4 regions of the Ensifer sp. Root127 genome follow, and region 4 is predicted to be linked to each of the others. Evidence: riboswitches for the same ligand, from Rfam matches in the RefSeq annotation. Region 4 holds a riboswitch; each other region holds the start of a gene.
The links. Region 4 has a riboswitch for cobalamin ahead of cobU (bifunctional adenosylcobinamide kinase/adenosylcobinamide-phosphate guanylyltransferase). Riboswitches for the same ligand answer to the same signal wherever they lie in the genome.

Region 1 (4,046 bases), on a different contig from region 4:
GCATTGGCGCTGCCGACGATGTCGATGAAGGAGGCGATCAGTTCGGGAGAGGGGAGCGTCGTCGTCATGGCCCTGCCTTCGCAAATGCGCCCGACGGCGCTACTGCATAATTCCTTAAATCGGAATCGAATTAAGGACAAAATTATGCAGCGGGTTTAGAGCGTTACAGCGTCCTTTGCGCGTCATATTTGACGCACGGCGCTGTAAAAGTGCCTGTCGGTCAGTCTCTGGGGGCGGCAGCACGCTGCAGCCGGTCGAGGATCGCCTCTCCCAACCCTTCCGAAGGGATGGGGCCGAAGGCGATGGTTGCGGAGCCGCTGGCATCCGCCCTCTTCATATAGTCGAAAAGATTGGCAGCTGCCTCGCGCAGGCTGCCTGCCGGGCTGAGGTCGAGTACGATCGCGGCGTGCTCTTCGCCGGGGAGCGACGCATTGCCGAACCGGATCAGCGCTTCTCCCGGACGCACGTCGGCGGCGTCGAGCCGGACAGCTGCGCCCGGCGCGTAGTGCGAGGCGAGCATGCCCGGGGCCTCGATAGTCGCTCCGGCGCTCTGCGGCCTCGAGACGGTAAGGCCGGTCAGCCTTTCGATTTCGAAGACGTCGAGACCGCCCGGACGCAGCAGGCGCAGCGCGCCGTCCTCGACCTTGATGATCGTCGATTCAAGCCCGATCTCCGCAGAGCCGGCGTCGAGAATGAGCTTGAGGCGCGGCCCGAGATCGGCTTCCACATGGGCAGCGCTTGTGGGACTGATCTTGCCCGACGTATTGGCGCTCGGTGCGGCGAGCGGGCGGCCGAAGCGGGCAATCACCCGACGTGAAAAGCCATCAGGCATGCGGATGCCGAGCGTGTCGAGGCCGGCCGAGGCAAGCGCGTGCACGGTGCTTGTTGTGCGCTGGGGCAGGATCAACGTCAGCGGGCCGGGCCAGAACGCTTCGGCCAGGCGCCGCGACAACGAATCGAATGTCACATGGGCTTCAGCCATCGCCATGTCTGACACATGCGATATCAGTGGGTTGAAGCGTGGACGCCCCTTCATCTCATAAATACGGCTGATCGCATCGGGATTGGTGGCGTCCGCTGCCAGGCCGTAGACCGTCTCGGTCGGAATCGCGACGGGCTCGCCTTCGGCAAGCACCGCACAGGCACGCTCGATCGCCCGTTCCGGCTCGGTCCGTGTATCGATGATTTCGGCCATGTCGCTTCCGTTTCCCTTTCCGAGGCTTCCTTAAAGGAGCCACGGTGAAAACAGAACGATTTTCTTCAGGCAACCGGGTCTGCGCTTCAGAGGCTGCGAATGATGCGCTTCAATGCCTCGTCGCGCGCGCCGAGCATCAGCACGTTCTTGAGCGCGACTTTCGGGTCGTCGGTACGAAAGAGCAGCCCGTTGTCGCGAACGCTGCGATTGATGGTCATCTGCCCCTCTGGCGCATCGGGCTCGATGGCAACGGCGAAGTACATTCGGGAATAGCCGGTCTGGATGCGTTCGAAGAAGTGTTTCTCGTCGCCGAGGTCACAGAAGAAGTTGGCGAAATAGAACGACCAGGTGACGTCCTTGGACGGGGCGAGATGTGTTCTCGCCGCCGTGACATGGCAATAGCCGAGATGCGGCCGACCGGTGAGCGTGCGGTGGAAGATCATCTTGGGAAACTGGATCGAGGTATGGAAGCCGTTCATCCGCTTGTGCGTCGTTTCGCCGGCGGTCGTCAGCTTGTGGGCGGTGCGCTCGGCAACCTCGTCATAGCTCAGATAACGCCGCTCGCGCTGCGACCATTGACGCCTTTCTATGCGGCCGGTGCGCAGGAACTCGGTGTGGACCGCTGTCTTCGGAGCGATCGTTGGCAGCTTCTCGGCTGCGGCGTCGTAGTATTTGAGCTTTGCCATGAACTTCAATGCGCTGTTTGCCGGTTCGGCCGGTTTCTCCGTCAGGCGACGCTAATGCATTATGGTTAATGGAAGATTTCACTCGCGTCGGTGGGCCTTGCCCCGCGTCACGGGAAGACATGTCGCAAAATGGCGAAGGATCCGCGCTTTCTCGCAAGCCTTGCCGGAAAAAGCGACAATTGCTCAATCCTTGAGCTATCCTATTGTTTACAATGAAAAATGATCAATCACAGGGCGTTTGGTGCGCTTGATGTGCTGTGTCGTCTTTCTGGAATCGGATGTCGTTAATCGGCAGCTACGACGATGGCTTCCGCGATTAGATATGCCTACTCAAGGTGCTGTCTTTTAGGGAAGGCGGAGAATTGGGAAGCCGGTCAAAACCCGGCGCTGCCCCCGCAACGGTGGTGGAGCGAAAGCCACGGCACAAAGCCACTGGACGGTTCCGTCCGGGAAGGCGCCGGGCTGGTCCTTGCGGACGGCTCCTGAGCCCGGAAACCAGCCTTGACGCGAACAGACCGTAACGGGTTGCGGCGGGCAGCCGGATCGGAGCCGTCATCGCACAGGCAATGCGCCCGTGCGGGTTCCAGTCCTGCCTCTCCGAAACAAGGCGAACGAGGACAGGACATGGACATCAAGGGCGATATGCTCCGCAAGCTGAAGGGTCGACGCGACGGCTACAGCCTCGACCGGGCCTTCTACATCGACCCCGACTACTACAGGCAGGATCTCGAAAGCATCTGGTACAAGGACTGGTTGTTCATCGGCCACGACTGCGAGATCCCGCGTGCCGGTAACTATTTCACCGTCCAGGTCGGCGATTATCCTGTCATTATCGTTCGCGACCGACAGGGCACGATCCGCGCCCTGCACAATTCCTGCCGTCATCGCGGTTCTCGCGTCTGCGCGCAGCACAAGGGCTCTTCGGCCAAGCTCGTCTGTCCCTATCACCAATGGACCTATGAGCTCGACGGCGCGCTGCTCTTTGCCCGCCAGATGGGCGAGGATTTCGACAAGGCGGCCCACGGCCTGAAGCCGATCCACTGCGAGACCGTCGGCGGTTACATCTTCATCAACCTGTCCGAGCAGCCGATGGATTTCGGCCCGTTCCGCGACATGGTCGCGCCCTATCTTGCGCCGCACCGCCTGGGTGAAACCAAGGTCGCCTTCGAAAGCACGATCATCGAAAAGGGCAACTGGAAACTCGTCTGGGAAAACAACCGGGAGTGCTACCATTGTGCCGCCAACCACCCCGAACTTTGCCGCACCTATCCCGAAGCGCCGACGGCGACCGGTGTGCAGGGCGCCAAGGATGATCCCGTCATTGCCGCGCATTGGGCGAAATGCGAAGCAGCCGGACTGCCGAGCGAGTTCCGGATGTCCGAGACCGGCCAGTTCCGCTCGGCGCGCATGCCGTTGATCGACGACGCCGAGAGCTACACCATGTCCGGCGCCCGCGCCGTGCGGCGGCAACTGTCGGCAGACGTTAGCCAGAAGCATATCGGCACGCTCCTGCTCTTCCATTATCCCTCGACCTGGAACCATGTGCTGGCCGACCACGCCATCACCTTCCGCGTCCTGCCGCTCGGCCCGGAGCTGACGCAGGTGACGACCAAGTGGCTGGTCAACAAGGACGCGGTTGAAGGCGTCGACTACAATCTCGAGCAACTGACGCATGTCTGGACCGAGACCAACGATCAGGACCGCCAGATCGTCGAGGAGAACGCCTTTGGTATTCGCTCGCCGGCCTACCAGTCAGGCCCCTATTCGCCCGAACACGAAGGCGGCGTGATGCAGTTCGTCGAGTGGTATTGCAAGTTCATGGAACAGCGCCTGCAGGGCGAGGCTGCTCCGCTTTCCCGGGTCGCCTGACATGCAGATGGCATCCTCGTTCCATCATTTCGACGAGCTTCATGTCTGGATCGACAGGCAGAACATGCTCGAATGCACATCGGCCGTGATCGAGACCGCCGATGTGATGACCTTTACCTTCCGGGCGGAAAAGCCGGCCTGGTTCCGCTATCTGCCTGGGCAGTTCGTCACGCTCGAGCTGCCGGTCGCCGACGAGCCGGTCATGCGCACCTACACGCTGTCGTCGACGCCCTCCCGGCCGTTGTCGATCGCCGTCACCGTCAAGGCGCAAGCCGATAGCATCGGCACGCGCTGGA
Region 2 (4,046 bases), on a different contig from region 4:
GCGAAACCTTCGCTGCGCATCTGGCGCCGATCGTCGTCATGTTGAAGCGTCGCACCGGCCTGTCCTCGGGCGCGCAATGGCGGCTTGCGGCGGATTCGCTTGCCGGTGGGTTCCTGGAGATCGGCCGCGTCCTCGGCGACGAGGAGACCGCGATGGCGAGGGCGCTGGCGATCGTCAAGCGCGCGGGTACGTCGCTATTTTCCGACAAGCTCCGTTACGAGGACATCGTGATCGAGATCGGCGGCAATCATGCGCTGTCGCGCACCTATCGCCTGCGCGGCGGCTGCTGTCTCTATTATCGAACGGAAGGTGGCAGCTTCTGCGACAGTTGCGTGATGCTGGCGCCGGACGACCGCCGCGCGCGGTTGCAGGCGCATCTGCTGGCATTGCAGGCGCGCTGAGACATCTCGACGACAAAGCCCCTGATATCGGCGATATCAGGGGCTCCGGGTTGATGGCGAAATCTGGCCGGTCTGTTACGCCTTGGCGAAACGATCGTTGATGAAGCCCGACACGACGCCGAGAACAATCCAGAACGCGAGCGTGGTGGCAAGGGCTGCCACGGCGAATTCAGCGCCGAGCACGGCCGGCACATTGCTGGAGATGTCCGACGGTTGCGGCGCGCCATAGACATGCGGTGCCGCGATCAGCACGAGGCCGATGATCTTGGCGGCGATCTCTTGCCGCAAGACCAGCAGATAGAGACCGGCGGCAGACAACAGCACGGTTGCACCCCACCAGACCTGGCGGTCGCCGAGTTCCGCGGCCGGGAAGCCCGGCAGTTCCGGCGGCAGACCGATTGCCGGCAGCATGTGCACGGCAAGCCAGCCGCAGGCGCCCCAGAGCGCGCCGTTCCTGAGCGTGATCGGGTAGCCGATGACGAGGCTGACGCCGGCGAGCAGCAGCGCGAAGCCGGAGCCGGTCACCAGATTGGCGATCAGCGTGCCGGAAAAGCGGCTCATGCCGAACATGATGCCGCCTTCCTCGTGTTCGCCCTCATGGGCGTAGGCAGGCGTGATCGGCGACAGGGCGTCAAGCAAAGCGCCAATCGGCGAAACCGCCTTCAGCGACGAATGCTGGTCGTGGTTTGCTGCGGCCGGATCGGCCGTTCCCGGCTGAACGGCTGGTTGTTCGCCGGCGGCCGGTGCCTCGCCTTCGAATTCTTCCGCGTGCAGGATCAGCGGTACGACGCGCAGTTCCTGGGCGCCGGTCATGAAGACACCGGCAATCAATCCAGCCACGATCGCGGCCAGAAGCGTTCTGACAATCATTTTCGATATCCCTCGATATCGGCGCGCCATGCATCTGGCAGGCAGCGCCGTGTCCCACTGGCAAATATGCGAACGGCTCCGTCCGGCAGATCTTCAATCTGCATCAGACGCGAGCAAACGCGTCCGGCTGTCTGCCGGAAGCGTTTTTGTCCGCAGCTATGTCGATGCGGAACGCAAGTCGCGTCCCGGAACATCGCTTAGTGGCAGGGGAAGCCATAGGAGTGGCGGGTGTCGTGCGCGGTATCGTGCAGCACGGCCGAGTTCGCCAGGCCTGCGCCGAAGACGAGGAAGCCGCCGATGAGGAGCGCGATGATACCTGCGGTCAGACGATCGCTGAGGGAGAGCGGAATGCTCGAAACTGTAGATGTAGCCATGACAACCTCCGTGATGGCGTCGGGATCTTTCCCGGTTTGGGCCCTATGCCCGCATCGACTGGCAGGTTTCCTGGCTCAGGACGTCGGGTGAGATCACCCTGGATTTGCCTCGCCTTCCCAGAGCAAGGGCCGCCCTCTCGCGGTCTTGTCTCCAGTGGCTTCTTCCGGATCGCTCCGGAACGGCGCATTCACGTCGCTCTACAGTCGCGGGGTCGGCCGTGATTTGAATGCCCAGCATGGGTCCATCCGTCACGTTCCCGTTTACTCCCGAAACGCGTTCGCGTTGCGGGAACCAATCGATCCACGATGATTAGGATCGCACCCCGGAGATGTCAATTAGACTTGCGCCGCCGCCCGGTCCATCCGCGACAAAATCACGAAGGATCATGCGTTTATAGGCTTCGACGATCTGGTCGCCCTCTGCTCTGGTGACGGAGACCGCAAGCCGCATCGTGCAATCGCCGAGATGCATGATCAAAAAGGCGGCGCTGTCGATCGTTTCGCGCGGCGTGTCGGGCGCAAACCGAGCCCAGACGTCGGCCAGAAGCTGGCCGCCGGCACGGCTTTGCAAAAGGTCGATCTCGCGCAGCGCCTTGTCGGCCTGCATCGCTGACCAGATGTCGCGCATCACAGGCTCGGCCAGGAACATATCGTAATAGATGTCGAACAGCATGGAGAAGGCGTCACGCAGTTCCGAGATCGACGTCACCGTGGCAAGCTCGGCCCCGATGCATTCATTGCAGACCGCATTGTAGCGCTCGGCCAGCGTGCGCACGATCGCCGCCTTGTCGGGGAAGTACTGGTAGAGGGAGCCGATCGAGATTCCAGCCTTTTCAGCGACTTCGCTCATGCGCATGGCGTCGCTGCCCTTCTCCTGGATGATCGCCGTGGCGCAGGAAAGGATGTGCTCGACGCGCTCGCGGCTGCGCTTCTGGCTGGGCGTGCGGCGCAGCGCCGGCTCGTCGTCAGCGGGGATTGTGGAAGGGCTTGCATCGGGAATCATGAGTAATGCTCACATTTTGACTTGACTCCTAAAATACGAGGATTTATCACATTTGCAAATGTGAGAGATGCTCATGTTTTGCAATCAACCTCAGGAGGAAGCGATGACTGACAAACTCACACTGGTTCTGGGCGGTACGGGCAAGACGGGGCGGCGGGTGGCGGCCCGCCTTGAGGAGCGGGGTATCGCGGTGCGCATCGGCGCCCGTTCGGCATCGCCTTCCTTCGACTGGACGGATGAGGCGACCTGGGCGCCCGTGCTTGAAAATGTCGAGCGCATCTATATCAGCTACCAGCCGGATCTGGCGGTGCCGGGCGCCGTCGAAACCATCCGCAAATTCTCGAGGCTTGCCGTTCGCTCGGGCATCAAGCGGCTGGTGCTTCTGTCGGGGCGCGGCGAGGACGAGGCGGAAGCGGCCGAGCGCGAACTGCAGGCCTCCGGCGCCGACTGGACGATCATCCGGGCAAGCTGGTTCTTCGAGAATTTCAGCGAGGATTTTTTGACCGATTCCGTTCGCAGCGGATCGGTGTTCCTGCCGCCGGATGAGATCACCGAACCCTTCATCAGCACCGACGACATCGCCGACGTGGCAGTTGCAGCCCTTCTGGACGAGGGGCATGTCGGCAAGGTCTATGAGCTGACAGGCCCGCGGCTGATGACCTTTGCCCAGGCCGTGGCCGAGATCGCGACGGCTGCCAACCGCCGGATCGGCTATCAGTCCGTGCCGGTTGCCGACTTCACGGTGCAGTTGCGGGCCGACGGATTGCCTGATGACTATGTCGAACTCATCCGCTATCTCTTCACGTCGGTGCTCGACGGGCGCAATTCGCAAGTGACGTCCGATGTCGAGCGCGTGCTTGGGCGCAAACCGCGCGACTTCGCCGACTATGCCCGGGAGACCGCTGCAACTGGTGTCTGGAGTATCGCCGCATGATCCCGCTGATCCCCGCTCTGGCGTTTGCCGCCGCAATCGGCTCCGGCCTGATGGCCGGGCTGTTCTTCATCTTCTCGGTCTGCATCATGCAGGCTTTGTCGCGGCTGCCGGCGGAGCAGGGGATCGCGGCGATGAACGCCATCAACGTGGTGATCCAGAATCCGCTGTTCCTCAGTACCTTCATGGGCACGGCGCTTCTGGGGCTCGCGCTGGTCGTCGCGGCCTTCATCTGGGGCGGTAACGGCAGCCTGCTGCTGGCGGCCGGCGGCATCGCCTACGTCGCCGGCGTGCTGATCGTCACCATTATCTTCAACGTGCCGATGAACGATGCGCTGGCGGCTGCCACGTCTGGGCAGGCTGCCACCGAAATCTGGCAGCAGCACTACCTGACCGACTGGGTCTGGTGGAACCATGTGCGCACGATTTCCTCGATCGGCGCTCTGGCGCTGTTCATTCTGGGTTTT
Region 3 (4,046 bases), 170 kb from region 4:
CAGCGGCATCTTTGACGCCATCATCGACGAGCAACACCGCACCAACAGTGGCGGCGGCGACCACTTTGCCAAGCCCGGCGCTAACGACAGGATCTGGAATTCGCTCGAAAAACACTGCCTGAAAAGCCCTGAGAACTTTGCCGCCTATTACGCCAACGCCATCATCGCGCTCGTCAGCGAAGCCTGGCTTGGTCCGAACTACCAGCTGACGGCGCAGGTCAATCGCGTCAATCCCGGCGGCGCGTCGCAGGCGGCCCATCGCGACTATCATCTGGGATTCCAGACCTCTGATGTCATCGAGCAGTATCCTGTTCATGTGCACAGGCTGTCGCCGGTGCTGACGTTGCAAGGTGCCGTTGCCCATTGCGACATGCCGATCGAGAGCGGTCCAACGCTTTTCCTTCCCTATAGCCAGACCTACGTGCCCGGCTATCTCGCGTTGAAACGTCCGGAGTTCCGGGCCTATTTCGACCAGCATCACGTGCAGCTGCCGTTGGAAAAGGGCGATGTCGTCTTCTTCAACCCGGCTCTCTTCCATGCGGCCGGCAGCAATCATTCGACTGATATCAAGCGCGTCGCCAACCTGCTCCAGGTCTCCTCGGCCTTCGGGAGGGCGATGGAGACCGTCGATCGCGCCAGGATGAGTGCAGCCCTCTACCCGGCGCTGACCGCACTCGTGGCATCCGGCACGCTTTCGGCCGATGAGGCGGCCAATGCGATTGCGTCCTGTGCCGAGGGCTATTCCTTCCCGACCAATCTCGATCGCGATCCGCCGCTGGGCGGTCTCGCGCCGAAGACCCAGGCGCAACTGATGCATGAGGCGCTGGCAGGCAGGTGGAGCGATGCGGATTTCAGAAGCGCGCTTGGCGAGCAGGCACAGCGCAAGCTGAGCTGAACGGCAGAATCGATCTTTCCGGTCCCCGGCGTTCTGCGGCGGGGGCCGGTCGCCCTGTTTTCATCTCACTTTCAATTCTGGGAGGACTTTCATGACCGAGCAATATGGCCGTCTCGACGGCAAGATCGCCATCGTCACCGGCGGGACGCAGGGGCTGGGCGCAACGATCGCCAACCTGTTTGCGGAACGTGGGGCTAAAGGTGTCGTCATCTGTGGACGCAACGTTGCCAAGGGCGAAGCGAAGGCCGAGCAGATCCGCAAGGCAACCGGCGCGCAGGTACTTTATGTCGAGGCAGACCTCGAAAAGGTCGAGGACGCGCGCAAGGTCGTCAGCGCCTGCGACGCCACATTCGGGCGCGTCGATGCGCTGGTCAATGCGGCGGCGATCACCGATCGCGGCACCATCCTGGACACCAGCCCCGAACTGTTCGACCGGATGTTCGCTGTCAATGTGCGCGCACCGTTCTTCCTGATGCAGGAAGCGGTAAAGCTGATGCGGCGGGAGGGCACGCAGGGCACCATCGTCAATATTGGCTCGATGTCGGCGATGGCCGGTCAGCCGTTTATCGCCGCCTATTGCTCGTCGAAGGGGGCGCTGGAGACGCTGACCAAGAACACCTCCTATGCGCTGCTGCGCAACCGCATTCGCGTCAATGGCCTCAATATCGGCTGGATGGCGTCCGAAGGGGAAGACCGCATCCAGCGCGAATTTCATGGGGCGGCAGACGACTGGCTCGAAAAGGCGGCCGCCAGCCAACCCTTCGGTCGGCTTGTCGACCCCAAGGAAGTCGCGCGTGCCTGCGCCTATCTCTCGTCGGATGAGTCCGGCCTGATGACGGGGTCGGTCATCTGCTTCGACCAGTCGGTGTGGGGCGGCTATGACGGCTCGCCGCATCCGGTCGCGCCGCTCTGACATCTGACGCTGTCGCGAGGCCCTGTGGAGTGACCGGCAAGCGACGCCGGACTTGCTTGTCATTCCCTGTGGGCTGTGCCCTTATGACGCCGTCAGGTGCCCGCAACGCGGGAGAATCGGGAATCCGGTGTTATTCCGGAACGTGCCCAACGCTGTGACGGGGACGACTGCCTCTAGGGATTTTGAGCTTGCTCAAGATCTTGCCACTGGATCTTCATGTGATCTGGGAAGGTGAGGCGGCCGGTTGATCCGAAGTCAGAAGACCGGCCTGGCAAGATAGACCGATATCCGCGCGGACGGCGGAAGGTTGTGCATTGTTGGGGATCGAACGATGCTGACTGACGCTAATGGCGGCCTTGCGGCTGCAGAGGCCTTTTCATCCGACGAGCGCGAAGCCGTCTATCGAGCCATCGAAACGCGCCGGGACGTGCGGGATCAGTTCCTGGCCGAACCCTTGCCTGACGATGTGGTGATGCGCCTGCTCAATGCTGCGCACCGGGCGCCATCGGTGGGTTTCATGCAACCGTGGAATTTCGTCGTGGTCCGGCAGGCCGAAACCCGCGAGCGGGTATGGCAGGCCTTTTCCCGCGCCAACGACGAAGCGGCATTGATGTTCGATGGCGACCGCCAAGCGAAATACCGCTCCCTGAAGCTGGAGGGGATCCGCAAGGCACCCTTGAGCATCTGCGTCACCTGCGACCGCACGCGCGGTGGAGCGGTCGTTCTCGGGCGCACCCATAACCCGCAGATGGATCTCTATTCCACCGTCTGTGCCGTGCAGAACCTCTGGCTTGCGGCGCGCGCCGAAGGCGTTGGTGTCGGCTGGGTCAGTATCTTTCATGAAAATGAGATCAAGGCGATCCTCGGCATTCCCGATCATGTCGTGATCGTCGCCTGGCTTTGCCTCGGATATGTCGATCGCCTTTACCAGGAGCCGGAACTTGCGGTTAAGGGCTGGCGCCAGCGGCTGCCGCTGGAGGAGCTGGTGTTCGAGGAAGGCTGGGGAACCTGCCGAAAGGCAGACGCTGCGATCAGTTGCTCTGAACCGGCTGGTAGCCCGGACCCTTCGGATGGCGAAGGTCGATCGACGTTTCCTCCTGGGGAAGGAACGTCGGCCCGATGACCCGCACCTTGCTCTTGGCGGGATCGTAGGGGCGCTCCTCCGCAGCCGCCTTGGCGGTAGGGGCGGCCGCTTCCTTCTTGCCCTCGATGACGATGATCGACGATTCGCTGTTGCCAGTGTTGCCACTGGAAGCCTTGGGCGTCGTCGCGATCTTTGGAATCTGGCAACCGCAAATGCCCGGCTTGCCGACGCCGCGCGTCCGATAGGCAAAGGCGTTTGGCAGTTCTTTATAGGGGCGTCCCGTCGAGGCGGAGACCATCTGGTCGCTCTCCTCGGTCGCCAGGTCGTGGAAAAATAGTTCTGTTTCGGCACCCGGGCAGCGGGCGCGGCAGGCCTGCTCGTCGCGGGCGAAGTCCACAGGGCTTGCCTCGGACGAGATCGGGAAGAAGGCGCCATCGCAAGTGCGCACGCACATGGTGCGAAGCGTGCCGGAATAGACGCCGCTTTCCGGCGGGTAGGTGCCCATTTCGCCGTCCCGCAGCATTGGTCCGTAGCTTTCGTCCGGCGGCAGATCGCGCAGGATGTTGCGGTACGTTTCCGGCTCGTCCGGGTCGGCGGTCGCAAATTCCTCGCTGCCACCATAGCAACCGTTGATCTCGAGGGCGGCGAGGATGCGCCGGCGCGTATCGTCTCCATCGCCTGACATCAGCTGCTGGCGCTCCGATTTGAGGATGCGCAGATTGTCTTCCATCTCGGCGATCAGACTGTTGATGTCTGTGCAGATATCCGGGTCGCCGCCGTTGAAGACGACGACGCTGCCTGTGCCGCAGCCGGCGCGTCGGCGATCGTTGCGCGCCCGGCGCAATTCGATGTTCTGTCGGGAAATCGCGCTCGCATAATCGCGGGTATCGGCCGTAGTTTCGATGGCGGCGGGCAGTTCGGCGAGCCGAGTGTTCAGGCGGTCGCACACGCTGGAGGCCAGCGCCTGATCGGCAAGAACCAGAAGCAGCGGCAAGGTCGCCGCGGCTAGGGTTTTCATGTTCCGGAACACGGGCGAACGTCCATTCCTGCAACCGCACGGCGCCACCCTTGTTGTCCGGGTTCGGTCGCTGTCGGCACTTCCTGTTTCAGCCCTATCATAAGGCTTGTCGCCGCCGGTGCAACGACAAGCCTCG
Region 4 (4,046 bases):
TCAGGCACGCCGGCCAGGCGCAGTCCCCGGTAGAAGAGCTCGCTATCCGCCAGCTTTGCCAGATCCATGGGCGGGCTGGTCGAGATGGTGGCGGCAGTGCCACCGCGTGCGAGGCGAAGCGCGTTGAAACGAGTGATCGCTGCCTGCGCTTCCGTGTTCCGGCCGAGGTGCGCGTAAGCGGAGGCGAGAAGAAGGAAAGAACCGTCATCCTGAGGATTGAGTTCGATGCTGCGCTTCACCGCAGCCACCGACGCCTCGAAATCCTCCAGGCTGAACTGCGTCAGTCCAAGAACGTAAATGAAGAAGGACGGAGAGTGCGGATCGAGGCGCATGGCCGTACGGATATAGGGCAGGGCCTCCGCTGGGCGGCCGGCGGAGGTCAGCACGAAGGCCGTCAGCGCGTAGCTCCAGGAATCGCCGGGTTCGAGCGCGATCGCTTCCTTGAGTTCGGCGAGCGCATCGGCATGCTGCCAGGCCGCTTCGGACAGGAGAGCGGCCGCCTGATAGGCGAGCGCTGTTTTGTGTTTCTGCGCGGTCCTTAGAAATTGTAGCGCCTTGGCTCTAGCTTCGATCCGCGAGATATCAAGCCGATAATGCCAACGCCACAGGTAGACGCGCGCGTAGACCATGGCGGCGGCGGCATAGGCTCGTCCATAGGCAGGATCGAGCGCAATCGCCTGCTCGAAAAAAGGCACTGCCTTTGCAAAATCTTCGGGGGTCGTGCGCCGGTGATGCTCCCAGCCGCGCAGGAACGCATCGAAGGCCGCCGGGACCGTCGTTTCCTTGCGTCCGAAGGCCATCTGCTCGTCAGGATTCAACCGAAGCGCAAGCGCGTCGGCAATGCCGCGCATCACTTCGTCCTGCAGCGCAAAGACATCGGAAAGTGAACCGTCGAACTTGCCGGCCCAAACGTGGCCGCCGCTGAGAGAATCTATGAGCTGAGCATTGATCCGTAGCTGTTCTCCGGCACGCTGCACACTGCCTTCGAGGACGTATCGGACACCGAGTTCCTTGGACACCTGCCTGGGTGTCACCGCCCTGCCCTTGTAGGTGAAGGTCGAGTTACGCGCGATAACGAACAAGCCGGATACCTGAGCCAGCTCGGTGACAAGGCCATCGGTCATGCCATCGGCGAAATACTCCTGCCTGGGATCGTCGCTCACGTTGGCAAACGGAAGCACCGCGATCGACGGCTTGTCCGGCGCGGTCAGGTTCGGTGGTTGTATCTGGACCGTTTCCACAGGCGACTCCCAGGGCCGCCACCAGGCCACGCCGGCAGCAGCGCCGAGCACGACAGCAGACGTAACGAGTGCCGCCCAGCGCTTCGCGTGGCGCCCAGCGACCTTTACGCTGCCGGGGCGGGCTTCGTTCAGCCCCAGCCGGTAAGTCCGCACCGGCTTTTCGATATGCTTCAGGCGTTGTTCGCCGAGAAAGACGAAGCCGACATCGAGGTGCTTCTCGACCTGGTCGTAGGCGGTGCCGGAGATGATGATCCCACCCGGTTCGGCGAGGCTCTGCAGGCGCTCGGCAATGATCACTCCATCGCCGTGAATGTCGTCGCCTTCAACGATGACGTCGCCAAGATTGATGCCGATGCGGAATTCCAGTCGACCCTGATCGGAGCCGCGGCTTTCGGATTTCGCGCGCTGAACCTCCACCGCACAACGGACCGCCTCGACGACACTCTGGAACTCGACCAATAACCCGTCGCCCATGGTCTTGATCAACCGCCCGCGATGTGCGGCAATCCTTTGTTCGAACAGGCCGTGCAGATCGGCCTGAAAGCGGGCACACGTACCCTCTTCGTCGGCTTGGGTGAGCAGTCCATAGCCGGAAACGTCGGCAATCATCACGGCGGTGAGCCTGCGTTCCATCTGCCTTCCGGATAATCGAAACGACTTTCGGCTACTCTATCGCAATATCTGACGTTGCTAAAATAAAGTTCAGTTGCCGTGGAGCGTCCGCTCCGACGTCGACTACAGCGCCGCGCGTCTTACTGGACGCGCAAAGGTCGCTGTAACACTTTGAATTGCTGCATGTTTTTATCCTTAGGTCGAATACCATCTAAGGATAAAAACATGCAGGAGTGGCCTTTGCGGCCTGCTGCCGGCAAATTGTCGCGCGCCGCATCTCGACGGGTGGCGTGTCGCACGCGTCGATTGACTTTGCGGCGCCCGCTTCCTAATCATCTGACGTTGGATGGTTTCCCCGGATCGTGGCGATGCGGGGGAATAATTGGGAATGTGACGGATGGACCCAAATCGGGCATCCTTATCGCAGCCGACCCCGCGACTGTAGAACGGTCAGGGTTCGCCATCGGGCTGATAGCCGGCTTCCTTTCGATTGCATGGGGCAATCGAAGGCGGTTTGGAATTCAGCCGGAAAAGCCACTGGCGTGGCTTCGTGATCAGCCGGGTTGGACGCCTCTTCTTCTACGAATCGTCCGCCTTTCACGAAACCAGAAAACGCCGGGAAGGTGAGGCGGGCCGTTCGGGCCCAAGCATCGGTCTTCGCGTGATCACGCGGGGCGCGATGTGGTGGGCTCGTGACGCCGTGAGCCAGGAGACCTGCCGTCCGACAGGGGCATTCCGCCCGAAGGGAAGCCCGCTTCCCACGCCATCACGGAGGTTGTCTTGGCTCATCGATCGTTTCCCGAACGCGCCGTCGGCGCGGTGAAATCCTGTTGCCGCTCGAATTCGCGACCAAGCGCGTGAGGCTGCAACGCACATGAGCATTTCCCATGCCGGGCCGGTTCTGGTCCTCGGCGGTGCCCGTTCCGGCAAATCCAGCTTTTCCGAAAGGCTCGTCGAAGCCTCCGGGCTCGGCATGCACTATGTCGCGACCGGCCGTGCCTGGGACGACGAGATGCGCGAGCGCATCGACCATCACCGGGCAAGGCGCGGCGAAGGCTGGACGACGCATGAAGAGCCGCTCGACCTCGTTTCGCTGCTGACGCGCATCGATGACGAGAACTGCGTGGTGCTCGTCGACTGCCTGACGCTGTGGGTCACCAACCTGATGATGGAAGGGCGCGACATGGCGGCAGAGTTCGCGGCCCTTGCCGCTTTCCTGCCGGAGGCGCGGGCGCGCCTCATCCTTGTTTCCAACGAAGTCGGCCTCGGCATCGTGCCCGAGAACCGCATGGTCCGCGATTTCCGCGACCATGCCGGCCGGCTTCACCAGATCGTTGCGGAGAAATCCGCGGAAGTTTACTTTGTCGCGGCCGGATTGCCGCTGAAAATGAAGGGTTGATCCATGACCACTGCCAGAGCCAACCAGGGCAAGATCCCGGCGACCGTCATCACCGGCTTCCTCGGTGCCGGCAAGACGACGATGATCCGCAATCTGCTGCAGAACGCCGATGGCAAGCGCATTGCGCTCATCATCAACGAGTTCGGCGATCTCGGCGTCGACGGCGACGTGCTGAAGGGCTGCGGCGCAGAAGCCTGCTCGGAAGACGATATCATTGAGCTTACCAATGGCTGCATCTGCTGCACGGTTGCCGATGATTTCATCCCGACCATGACCAAGCTGCTCGAGCGCGAAAATCGTCCTGACCATATCATCATTGAAACCTCGGGCCTCGCTTTGCCGCAGCCGCTGATCGCCGCCTTCAACTGGCCTGATATCCGCAGCGAAGTCACCGTCGATGGCGTCGTCACCGTGGTCGACAGTGCCGCCGTTGCCGCCGGCCGTTTTGCCGACGACCATGACAAGGTCGATGCGTTGCGTGTCGAGGACGACAATCTCGACCACGAAAGCCCGATCGAGGAACTGTTCGAGGACCAGTTGACCGCCGCCGACCTGATCGTGCTCAACAAGACCGATCTGATCGACGCCTCCGGCCTCAAGGCCGTGCGCGACGAGGTCGCTTCGCGCACTAACCGCAAGCCAACAATGATCGAGGCGAAGAACGGCGAAGTTGCCGCTGCCATCCTGCTCGGCCTCGGCGTCGGCACGGAAAGCGATATCGCCAACCGCAAGTCTCACCACGAGATGGAACATGAGGCCGGCGAGGAGCACTCTCATGACGAGTTCGACAGCTT

Region 1: linked by a shared signal. The riboswitch ahead of ASD03_RS02765 (aromatic ring-hydroxylating dioxygenase subunit alpha) and the one ahead of cobU (bifunctional adenosylcobinamide kinase/adenosylcobinamide-phosphate guanylyltransferase) in region 4 are both predicted to bind cobalamin.
Region 2: linked by a shared signal. The riboswitch ahead of ASD03_RS27630 (CbtB-domain containing protein) and the one ahead of cobU (bifunctional adenosylcobinamide kinase/adenosylcobinamide-phosphate guanylyltransferase) in region 4 are both predicted to bind cobalamin.
Region 3: linked by a shared signal. The riboswitch ahead of bluB (5,6-dimethylbenzimidazole synthase) and the one ahead of cobU (bifunctional adenosylcobinamide kinase/adenosylcobinamide-phosphate guanylyltransferase) in region 4 are both predicted to bind cobalamin.

Annotation. Positions count from the first base shown of each region.
Region 1 is NZ_LMDX01000001.1:575,069-579,114, reverse strand. It holds gene ASD03_RS02780 (FAD-binding oxidoreductase) at 1-68, opposite strand, end outside; gene ASD03_RS02775 (L-threonylcarbamoyladenylate synthase) at 221-1,195, opposite strand; gene ASD03_RS02770 (DUF6656 family protein) at 1,282-1,881, opposite strand; cobalamin riboswitch at 2,198-2,400, shown strand; gene ASD03_RS02765 (aromatic ring-hydroxylating dioxygenase subunit alpha) at 2,506-3,750, shown strand; gene ASD03_RS02760 (hybrid-cluster NAD(P)-dependent oxidoreductase) at 3,752-4,046, shown strand, end outside.
Region 2 is NZ_LMDX01000034.1:20,615-24,660, forward strand. It holds gene ASD03_RS27620 ((2Fe-2S)-binding protein) at 1-401, shown strand, start outside; gene ASD03_RS27625 (CbtA family protein) at 477-1,271, opposite strand; gene ASD03_RS27630 (CbtB-domain containing protein) at 1,469-1,645, opposite strand; cobalamin riboswitch at 1,688-1,957, opposite strand; gene ASD03_RS27635 (TetR/AcrR family transcriptional regulator) at 1,956-2,648, opposite strand; gene ASD03_RS27640 (NAD(P)H-binding protein) at 2,752-3,582, shown strand; gene ASD03_RS27645 (anthrone oxygenase family protein) at 3,579-4,046, shown strand, end outside.
Region 3 is NZ_LMDX01000012.1:363,406-367,451, forward strand. It holds gene ASD03_RS16345 (phytanoyl-CoA dioxygenase family protein) at 1-895, shown strand, start outside; gene ASD03_RS16350 (SDR family oxidoreductase) at 987-1,808, shown strand; cobalamin riboswitch at 1,886-2,095, shown strand; gene bluB (5,6-dimethylbenzimidazole synthase) at 2,140-2,931, shown strand; gene ASD03_RS16360 (DUF2865 domain-containing protein) at 2,840-3,910, opposite strand.
Region 4 is NZ_LMDX01000012.1:196,922-200,967, forward strand. It holds gene ASD03_RS15560 (adenylate/guanylate cyclase domain-containing protein) at 1-1,874, opposite strand, end outside; cobalamin riboswitch at 2,184-2,590, shown strand; gene cobU (bifunctional adenosylcobinamide kinase/adenosylcobinamide-phosphate guanylyltransferase) at 2,728-3,252, shown strand; gene cobW (cobalamin biosynthesis protein CobW) at 3,256-4,046, shown strand, end outside.